Regions from separate parts of the Citrobacter portucalensis genome, predicted to be linked through region 1. Evidence: predicted binding sites of a transcription regulator. Region 1 holds the regulator's gene; the other holds the start of a gene.
What was found. The regulator CRP, encoded in region 1, controls carbon source genes, mostly activating them, when cyclic AMP is high. The targets are predictions, from matches to a motif close to ATGTGANNNNNNTCACAT.

Region 2: a site for CRP is predicted at 2,286-2,303, ahead of LY264_RS08455 (mannitol dehydrogenase family protein). Genes of this name have one in related genera too.

Annotation. Positions count from the first base shown of each region.
Region 1 is NZ_CP092466.1:400,850-405,826, reverse strand. It holds gene LY264_RS01870 (phosphoribulokinase) at 1-848, shown strand, start outside; gene LY264_RS01865 (OsmC family protein) at 942-1,349, opposite strand; gene crp (cAMP-activated global transcriptional regulator CRP) at 1,658-2,290, shown strand; gene LY264_RS01855 (YccS/YhfK family putative transporter) at 2,342-4,429, shown strand; gene argD (bifunctional acetylornithine/succinyldiaminopimelate transaminase) at 4,499-4,977, opposite strand, start outside.
Region 2 is NZ_CP092466.1:1,759,233-1,764,209, forward strand. It holds gene LY264_RS08450 (CobW family GTP-binding protein) at 1-610, opposite strand, end outside; gene LY264_RS08455 (mannitol dehydrogenase family protein) at 730-2,196, opposite strand; gene uxuA (mannonate dehydratase) at 2,399-3,589, shown strand; gene pdxR (MocR-like pyridoxine biosynthesis transcription factor PdxR) at 3,635-4,977, opposite strand, start outside.

The DNA.
Region 1 (4,977 bases):
TTGCGGTAACAGGATCCAGCGGCGCGGGGACCACCACCACCAGCCTCGCGTTTCGTAAAATTTTCGCGCAGTTAAATCTGCGCGCCGCCGAGGTGGAAGGTGACAGTTTTCATCGCTATACCCGTCCGGAAATGGACATGGCGATTCGCAAAGCGCGCGATGCCGGGCGGCATATCAGCTATTTTGGCCCCGAAGCTAATGACTTCGGCTTGCTGGAACAAACCTTCATCGAATACGGTCAGACGGGCAAAGGCCAGTCGCGAAAATATCTGCACACTTACGATGAGGCCGTACCGTGGAACCAGGTTCCGGGGACATTCACGCCCTGGCAGCCGCTGCCTGAACCGACGGATGTACTGTTCTACGAAGGGCTGCACGGCGGTGTTGTCACCCCGCAGCAAAACGTGGCCCGGCATGTCGATCTGCTGGTTGGCGTGGTACCTATCGTAAACCTGGAATGGATCCAGAAGCTGACCCGCGATACCAGCGAGCGTGGACATTCGCGTGAAGCGGTGATGGACTCGGTGGTGCGTTCAATGGACGATTACATCAATTACATCACGCCGCAGTTTTCCCGGACGCATATTAACTTCCAGCGCGTACCGACCGTCGATACCTCCAACCCCTTTGCCGCTAAGAGCATTCCATCACTGGATGAAAGCTTTGTCGTGATTCATTTTCGTAACCTGGAAGGGATCGACTTCCCGTGGTTACTGGCCATGTTGCAGGGATCATTCATTTCCCATATCAATACGTTAGTCGTACCTGGCGGCAAGATGGGTCTGGCGATGGAATTGATTATGCTGCCGCTGGTACAGCGACTGATGGAAGGTAAGAAGATAGAGTGATGTGGTCTTTTGCCGGATGGCGGCTGATGCCTTATCCGGCCTACGTGTTTATATCCTGTAGGCCTGATAAGTGAAACGCCATCAGGCATGACATCACGCAGCAGCAACCACTTCATAGGAATGGGTAATATTCACTGCCTTTTCCAGCATCAACGCCACGGAGCAGTATTTTTCCGCTGAAAGATCGACGGCGCGGGAGACTGACGCATCTTTCAGATCGTTACCCGTTACGATGAAATGCAGGTTGATGTGGGTAAACAGGCGCGGCGCTTCATCACGACGCTCTGAAGTCAGTTTCACTTCGCAGTTGGTCACATCCTGACGACCCTTTTGCAGGATCGATACCACATCAATTGCGCTACAACCGCCGGCAGCCATTAATACCATTTCCATCGGGCTCGGCGCTTTATCACCGGAGTTACCGTCCATCAAAATTTGGTGGCCAGAGGCGGACTCACCGAGGAAGGTTAACCCCTCAACCCACTTTACACGCGCTTGCATATTTCGTAACTCCAATGTTTCAATTTTCCTGACAGATTACGCGCACATAACAATTCTCGCAACGGAAGGCGACCTGCGTCATGCTGAAGCGAGACACCAGGAGACACACGGCGAAAGCTATGCTAAAACAGACGGGATGCTACAGTAATACATTGACGTACTGCATGTATGCAGAGGACATCACATTACAGGCTGCAGTATATTTTTGACAGCCCCTTTCCCAGGTAGCGGGAAGCATATTTTTGCAAACCCAGAGGCAGCGTCGTTTTCTGGCTCTGGAGACAGCTTATAACAGAGGATAACCGCGCATGGTGCTTGGCAAACCGCAAACAGACCCGACTCTCGAATGGTTCTTGTCTCATTGCCATATTCATAAGTACCCATCGAAGAGCACGCTGATTCACCAGGGTGAAAAAGCGGAAACGTTGTATTACATCGTTAAAGGCTCCGTGGCAGTGCTGATCAAAGATGAAGAAGGGAAAGAAATGATCCTTTCTTATCTGAATCAGGGCGATTTTATTGGTGAATTAGGCCTCTTCGAAGAAGGTCAGGAACGTAGCGCCTGGGTACGTGCCAAAACCGCATGTGAAGTCGCTGAAATTTCCTACAAAAAATTTCGCCAATTAATCCAGGTCAACCCGGATATTCTGATGCGCCTGTCTTCTCAGATGGCTCGTCGTCTGCAGGTCACGTCTGAAAAAGTGGGCAACCTTGCCTTCCTCGACGTAACCGGTCGTATCGCGCAGACTCTGCTGAATCTGGCGAAACAGCCTGATGCGATGACCCACCCGGACGGCATGCAGATTAAAATCACCCGTCAGGAAATCGGCCAGATCGTTGGCTGCTCCCGTGAGACCGTCGGTCGTATTCTGAAGATGCTGGAAGATCAGAACCTGATCTCCGCACACGGTAAGACCATCGTCGTCTACGGCACGCGTTAACCCCATCGAAGTGGCGCGTTACCCAGTAATGCGCCACTTTTGTTTACTCCGATGTGGCGAAGACTGATATACCACCCAGAGATCAACTACGCACTACGACAAACGCTGGTGCTATGTTTACCTGTGGCTGTTGGTCTGATCATCGGTCAGCTTCATTTGGGGCTTCTCTTTTCCCTCGTCCCTGCCTGCTGCAACATTGCCGGTCTTGATACCCCGCACAAGCGCTTTTTCAAACGCTTAGTCATTGGTGCATCGCTGTTTGCCGGGTGCAGCTTGATCATGCAGCTACTGCTTGCGCAAACTATACCGCTACCATTGATCCTCACCGGCCTGACGCTCATTCTTGGCGTAACCGCCGAGCTAAGCCCCTTGCATGCGCGATTACTGCCAGCCTCGCTTATCGCGGCGATTTTCACGCTCAGCCTGGCCGGGAATATGCCCGTCTGGGAGCCGCTGCTGATCTACGCGCTGGGCACGTTATGGTATGGCCTGTTCAACTGGTTCTGGTTCTGGATGTGGCGCGAGCAACCGCTCCGCGAATCGCTCAGCTTGCTGTACCGTGAATTAGCCGATTACTGTGAAGCCAAGTACAGCATGCTGACCCAGCATGCCGACCCAGAAAAAGCGCTGCCTCCCCTGCTGGTTCGCCAACAAAAGGCGGTGGATCTGATTACCCAGTGCTATCAGCAAATGCATATGCTGTCGGCACATCACAACAACGAATACAAACGCCTGCTGCGTGCCTTTCAGGAGGCGCTGGATTTACAGGAGCATATTTCCGTTAGCCTCCACCAGCCAGAAGAAGTGCAAAAACTGGTTGAGCGTAGCCACGCGGAGCAGGTAATTCGCTGGAACGCGCGAACCGTCGCCGAACGCCTTCGGGTACTGGCCGATGATATTTTGTATCACCGCTTGCCGACCCGTTTCTCGATGGAAAAGCAGATTGGCACGCTGGAGAAAATCGCCAGGCAGCATCCGGACAATCCGGTGGGGCAATTTTGCTACTGGCACTTCAGCCGTATTGCCCGCGTGCTACGGACCCAGCGCCCGCTGTATGCCCGTGACTTAATGGCTGACAAGCAGCGTCGGTTGCCACTGATCCCTGCCCTGAAAAACTACCTGTCGTTGAAATCCCCAGCGCTGCGCAATGCCGGACGCATCAGCGTTATGTTGAGTATCGCCAGCCTGATGGGCAGCGCTTTACACCTGCCAAAGCCTTACTGGATTTTGATGACAGTCCTGTTTGTTACGCAAAATGGCTACGGGGCGACCCGGGTGCGCATCTTACACCGTTCCGTAGGTACGCTCGTTGGACTGGTTATTGCCGGCGTCACATTGCACTTTCATATTCCCGAAGGTTTCACGCTGGCGGCCATGCTGCTGATCACCCTGGTGAGCTATCTGATCATCCGTAAAAACTACGGCTGGGCTACCGTCGGTTTTACGGTAACGGCGGTATACACCCTGCAACTACTGACGCTGAATGGGGAAGAGTTTATCGTGCCGCGGTTTGTCGATACGGTCATTGGCTGCTTAATCGCCTTTGGCGGCACGCTCTGGCTGTGGCCACAGTGGCAGAGCGGTCTGCTGCGTAAGAACGCCCACGATGCGTTAGAAGCCGACCAGGAGGCAATTCGTCTGATCCTCAGCAACGATCCACAGGCCACGCCGCTGGCGTATCAACGCATGCGCGTCAACCAGACGCAAAACACGCTGTTCAACTCGCTGAACCAGGCAATGCAGGAGCCGGGATTTAACTCGCACTACCTTGCAGACATGAAACTGTGGGTCACGCACAGCCAGTTCATCGTTGAACACATCAACGCGATGACCACGCTGGCAAGGGAACATACGATGCTGACGCCGGATTTGGCGCAGCGGTATCTGGAGTCCTGCGAAATTGCGCTCCAGCGCTGTCAGCAGCGGCTGGAATATGATGGGCCGGGAAGCTCGGGAGATGTGAATATTCTCGAAGCGCCAGAGATGCTGTCCCATGGTCCGTTAAGCACCCTTGAGCAGCATCTGCAGCGGGTTCTTGGGCATCTGAACACCATGCATACCATTTCGTCGGTAGCATGGCGTCAGCGACCGCACCACGGGATCTGGCTGAGCCGCCGACTACGGGACATGAAAGGTTAAGAGATTTGCCGGATGCGCTACGCTTATCCGGCCTACGAATCACAGCTTACCCTGTACGCCATCCGGCAATCAGCCCACCACCTTCGCTACCGCCTGCGCGAAACGTTGCATTCCTTCATCGATATCCGCCTGCTCCACTACCAGCGACGGCGCGAAACGCATCACGTCCGGCCCGGCGTTCAGCACCATCACCCCTTCGTGCGCGGCGGCATAGAGGAAATCGCGCGCCCGGCCTTTAAACTGCGGTTTCAGCTCGGCGCCAATCAGCAGCCCCATGCCGCGAATATCGCTGAAAATATCGAACTGTTGATCAATCTTGTGCAAATGCTGGACAAACGCCTGACGCCGGGCCTGAATGCCTCCCAGCACGTCCGGCGTGTTGATGATATCAAACGCTGCTCCCGCTACCGCGCAGGCCAGCGGGTTACCGCCGTAGGTGGAGCCGTGCGAACCCACGTGGAACGCGGAGGCAATCTCCTGAGTGGTCAACACCGCGCTTACAGGGAAGCCGCCACCGAGCGCCTTCGCGCTGGTGAGGATATCCGGCG
Region 2 (4,977 bases), 1.4 Mb from region 1:
TTACAGGAAGCTCCGCCAGGTTTAGTCGGGGCAAATCCAGTAGCTGTCCGTCAATTTGCCCATGGTCGGCATGAACCAACTGTCGATTACAGCCGTAGTGTTGCCACCAGCTTTGCAGGGCGTTTTCGCTTTCCGTCGTGGCACGGTCGGTTTTGTTGGCAACAATGATATCAGCGGCGGCCAGCTGATCGCGGAAATTGTCATTGGCGACGCTTTTCTCATCCAGTAACAGGCGAGGATCAAGGATACAAAGGGTTGCGCGCAGATCGATCCACGGCTCATAAACCGGTGCGGTGAGTAAATCCAGAATCTGTTTGGGATGCCCGAGGCCGGTGGGTTCAATCAGCAGGCGGTCGGGTTTCCCCTGACGCAGCAGCGTATTGAGGCCAACCTGCATTGGCAGACCGTTAACACAGCACATACAGCCGCCAGGGATCTCTTTTAGCAGCGCACCGCTGTCGGCCAGCAACGCGCCATCAATGCCAACTTCGCCAAACTCATTAACCAGCACGGCCCACTTCTCAGCAGGGTCTTTGTTTGCCAACAAATGAAGAATAGAGGTGGTTTTGCCACTGCCGAGAAAACCGGTGATGAGATTGGTTTTAGTCACATTTACTCCAGAATCATAAATTACCGTAATGGCATTTAACAATCCTGGCGAAAAACGGGGAAAAAGAGAAGGGGTGAGAGGACGAAGAGGCGCTTCGTCCTGCTTAATGGCAGAAATCGTTAACTTTTTAACGTCTCAATGACAGCCTGATGCGCACCGTATTGGGCAATGCGTTGCCAGGCCTGCTGAATGGCCGCGACAAACTGCGGATTCTGTACGAGATCGGTAGCGAAAATCTCGCGCAGCGAAAGCAGGGCGTTGACGCGTTCTGACTCTGTGCTCTGTTTAACCAGAGCGGCAATTTTTTCACTCAACGGGTCACGAACATCAATAGCGGTGCCTGAATCATCCACGCCGCTCACATAACGCATCCAGCCTGCGACGCCGAGCGCCAGCAGTGGCCACTCACTTTGGCGGGCTAAATGTACGCGGATCCCTTCCAACATGCGCTGGGGTAATTTCTGGCTACCGTCCATCGCGATTTGCCAGGTTTTATGTTTCAACGCTGGGTTGGCAAAACGCTCCAACAGGCTTAGGGCATACTGGTCTAAATCCACATCGGTAATTTGCAGCGTAGGTGCCTGTTCGTTGAGCATCAGGCGGTAAGCGGCTTCACGAAATGCGCTGTCCTGCATACAGTCGCTGATGTGCTGGAACCCGGCCAGATAGCCGAGATAAGCGAGAAACGAATGACTGCCGTTCAGCATCCGCAGTTTCATTTGTTCCCACGGCAACACATTTTCGACCATCTGGACGCCCGCCGTTTCCCATTGTGGGCGGCCACACACAAAATTATCTTCAATCACCCACTGGATAAACGGTTCGCAGCTGATTGCGCAAGGATCGGCAACCCCCAGCTCGCGGGCAATTTCGGCCAGTGACTCTTCAGTGGCGGCAGGGACAATGCGGTCGACCATGGTGCCAGGGAAACTGACATGCTCCTGAATCCAGGTTGCCAGTTCCGGTGAACGTTTCTCCGCCATTCCAAGGACGGCGTTTTTTACCACATGACCATTGTCCGGGATGTTATCGCAAGAGAGGACGGTAAACGGCTGTAGCCCGCGTTCACGTCGACGGTGTAGGGCTTCAACAATAATTCCGGGGGCAGAGTGCGGTTCAGTCGGTGTTTGCAGATCGTGAGCAATACGTGGATTACTGAGGTCTAGCGAGCCTGTCGCCGGATCGATGCAGTAGCCTTTTTCTGTGATGGTTAGCGAGACAATAGCCACCTGAGGTTCGCAGAATTTTTCGATAATGGCCGCCAGCGAATCCAGCCTGGCGTTGAGACATTCGTTGACGGCACCGATAACAATTGGCTGGTTGCCGTTGGCCCCTTTTTCCAGCACGGTAAATAAATGATCCTGTTCGCGCAGTTGGCTCATCAGTCGATCGCCGCTGAACAGACTGATCTCACAAATACCCCAGTCTCCACCCTGCGCATTCAGCACCCTGTCGGTTAGTAACGCCTGATGGGCGCGGTGAAAAGCACCGAAACCAAAATGCACAATCCGCGTTTTTAATTGCTGGCGGTCGTATTGCGGCATCATGACATTTTCCGCCAGTGGCGCTGAGGCAATAGTTTTCATTTAATACACCTGATTAACCATAAATTAACAATGGCAGTATAAAGTTATATGACAACAAATTGAATTGGTGTGCCTCATTTATCCGGGGAATGTGAGCTTGATCAACCAATCATCGGCAATGTGTTGATCAGTTGACGGATGCCTGTATGGTAGTCGTCATTAAGATGATTTAATTTGGTATAACAACTTGTGAGGTGAAACAATGGAACAAACCTGGCGTTGGTACGGACCTAACGATCCGGTATCGCTTGATGATGTGCGTCAGGCTGGCGCAACGGGTGTTGTGACCGCCTTGCACCATATTCCTAACGGTGAAGTGTGGCCGGTAGAAGAAATTCAGCAGCGTCAGGCCATTCTGGCTGAAAAAGGGCTGACCTGGTCGGTAGTGGAAAGTATCCCTGTCCACGAAGATATCAAAACGCGTTCAGGTCAATATCAAACGTGGATTGCCAACTATCAGCAGAGTATCCGTAATCTGGCGACCTGTGGTATCGATACGGTGTGCTATAACTTCATGCCGATCCTCGACTGGACGCGTACCGACCTCGAATATCAGCTGCCGGATGGTTCCAAAGCGCTGCGTTTTGACCAGATTGCTTTTGCGGCCTTCGAACTTCACATTCTGCAACGCCCGGGAGCTGAAGCGGATTATACCGCCGAAGAACAACGCCAGGCGCTGGACTACTTCAATGCCATGAGCGATGCAGAAATTGAAAAGCTGACCCGCAATATCATTGCTGGCCTGCCTGGTGCAGAAGAGGGCTATACGCTGGATCAGTTCCGTGCGCGTCTCGCTGAATACGACGGCATCAGCAAGGACGATCTGCGCGATAATATGGCGGTATTCCTGCGGGCGATTGTGCCAGTGGCAGAAGAAGTCGGCGTACGTCTGGCCGTGCATCCTGACGATCCGCCGCGCCCGATCCTTGGCCTGCCGCGTATCGTTTCGACTATCGAAGATATGCAGTGGCTGAAAGAAACGGTCGATAGCATTAATAACGGTTTCACCATGTGTACCGGTTCTTACGGCGTGCGCGCTGATAACGATCTGGTGAAAATGATCGAGACCTTTGGCGATCGTATCCACTTCACGCACCTGCGCTCAACCTGTCGTGAAGATAACCCGAAAACCTTCCATGAAGGTGCGCACCTGCAGGGCGATGTGGATATGGTATCGGTGGTGGCTGCCATTTTGAGCGAAGAGCAGCGGCGTAAAAAAGCGGGCGACCTGCGTCCTATCCCGATGCGTCCGGATCATGGACACCAGATGCTTGACGATCTGCACAAGAAAACCAACCCGGGCTACTCTGCGATTGGTCGCCTGAAAGGCCTGGCAGAAGTCCGTGGCGTTGAGCTGGCGCTGAAACAAACGCAGTTCCGCGATCTGCTGTAAGTCTAACAACAGGGATTGCGCGACAGGCGCGATCCCTGTTTTTCATCAAGGCTGCGCGAGCGCCTGCTCCAGCACTGTCAGCACTTTATTGATCTGCTGTATCTGCAATCCACCAAATCCAAAAAACATAACAGCATCGCTGTTCTCTTTGCGCCATGCGGCTTCTGATCCATTTTCTATATCCGGCAGAGTGTCGAAACGGATCCCGGCCAACAGGCAGCATTGTTGCAACCTGGTGATGAATTCTGCGTGTCTGTCAATGCGTAACGAGAGGTGCAGACCTGCCGTTGCGCCAGCGATTTTCCCTTCGGGAAACAGAGTGGAAAGGCCATCGCGTAACAGGGTGAGGCGCGTCGCATAGCTGCAGGCCAGCTTGCTGATATGCGTATAGAACACCTGGTTTTGCATCAGTTCGGCCAAAAATTGCTGCAACAACCACTGACTGCCGTTGTTATTGAGCGCTTTCATATTCTGTACCGCCGGAAGCAATTCATCAGGGCAAATAAGATAGCCAAGCCGTGCGCCTGGCCCCAGCGTTTTAGAAAATGTCCCCATGTAGATAACCCGGTTGTGATAATCCATGGCTTTCAGCGCGGGAAGGGGATTTTCCCCATAGGTAAAAACGGCATCGTAATCATCTTCAATGATGTAAGCGCCGACGCGTTGCGCCCACGTTAATAATGACTGACGGCGCTCCAGTGAAAGCACGCTTCCCATCGGATACTGATGCGCTGGAGTAACATAACAAAGCTGGGTTTCATACTCGGGTAAATTATCTGTTTGCAGTCCGTGGTTATCTACGGCAATTGACGTAATGTCTGCACCGTAATAATTAAAAAGATGCCATGCGCCAGAATAACAAGGGGATTCCGTCACAATATGGCACTTTTTTTGCTGACTGACAGCATGATGAATAATAAATATTTGGCTGAGCAGTGATAATCCTTCCTGAATCCCGTTGGTAATGATGATGTTCTCTGCTCGGGTATTAATTCCGCGGGATAAATTAAGGTATCTGACCAATTGCTCACGCAGTGAAAATAATCCACTTGGTGAATGGTATCGGGTAAATAATTGTTCTTTAAGTATGCTTGGAGCATTATTCCATTTCCGCCAGCTTGACCAGGGAAAAGCGTTGGGATCGGGGACGCCCATCCGACAGTAGCACTCTCGTCCAGGCTCGGCGTAAACATCGGTTGAGACTCCGGCAGCTTTAGGTTTTGTCGGCGGAGAACCCTGGGTAACGGGCACATGCGTTGGTGTTATACGTACAGGCGTGGTGAATATCACTTCATAGCCAATGCCGTGTCGGCTCTTGATTAACCCTGCTGCCATAAGCTTATCATAGGCCATCACTACCGTTATTTTGGCTACGTTCAATACCTGAG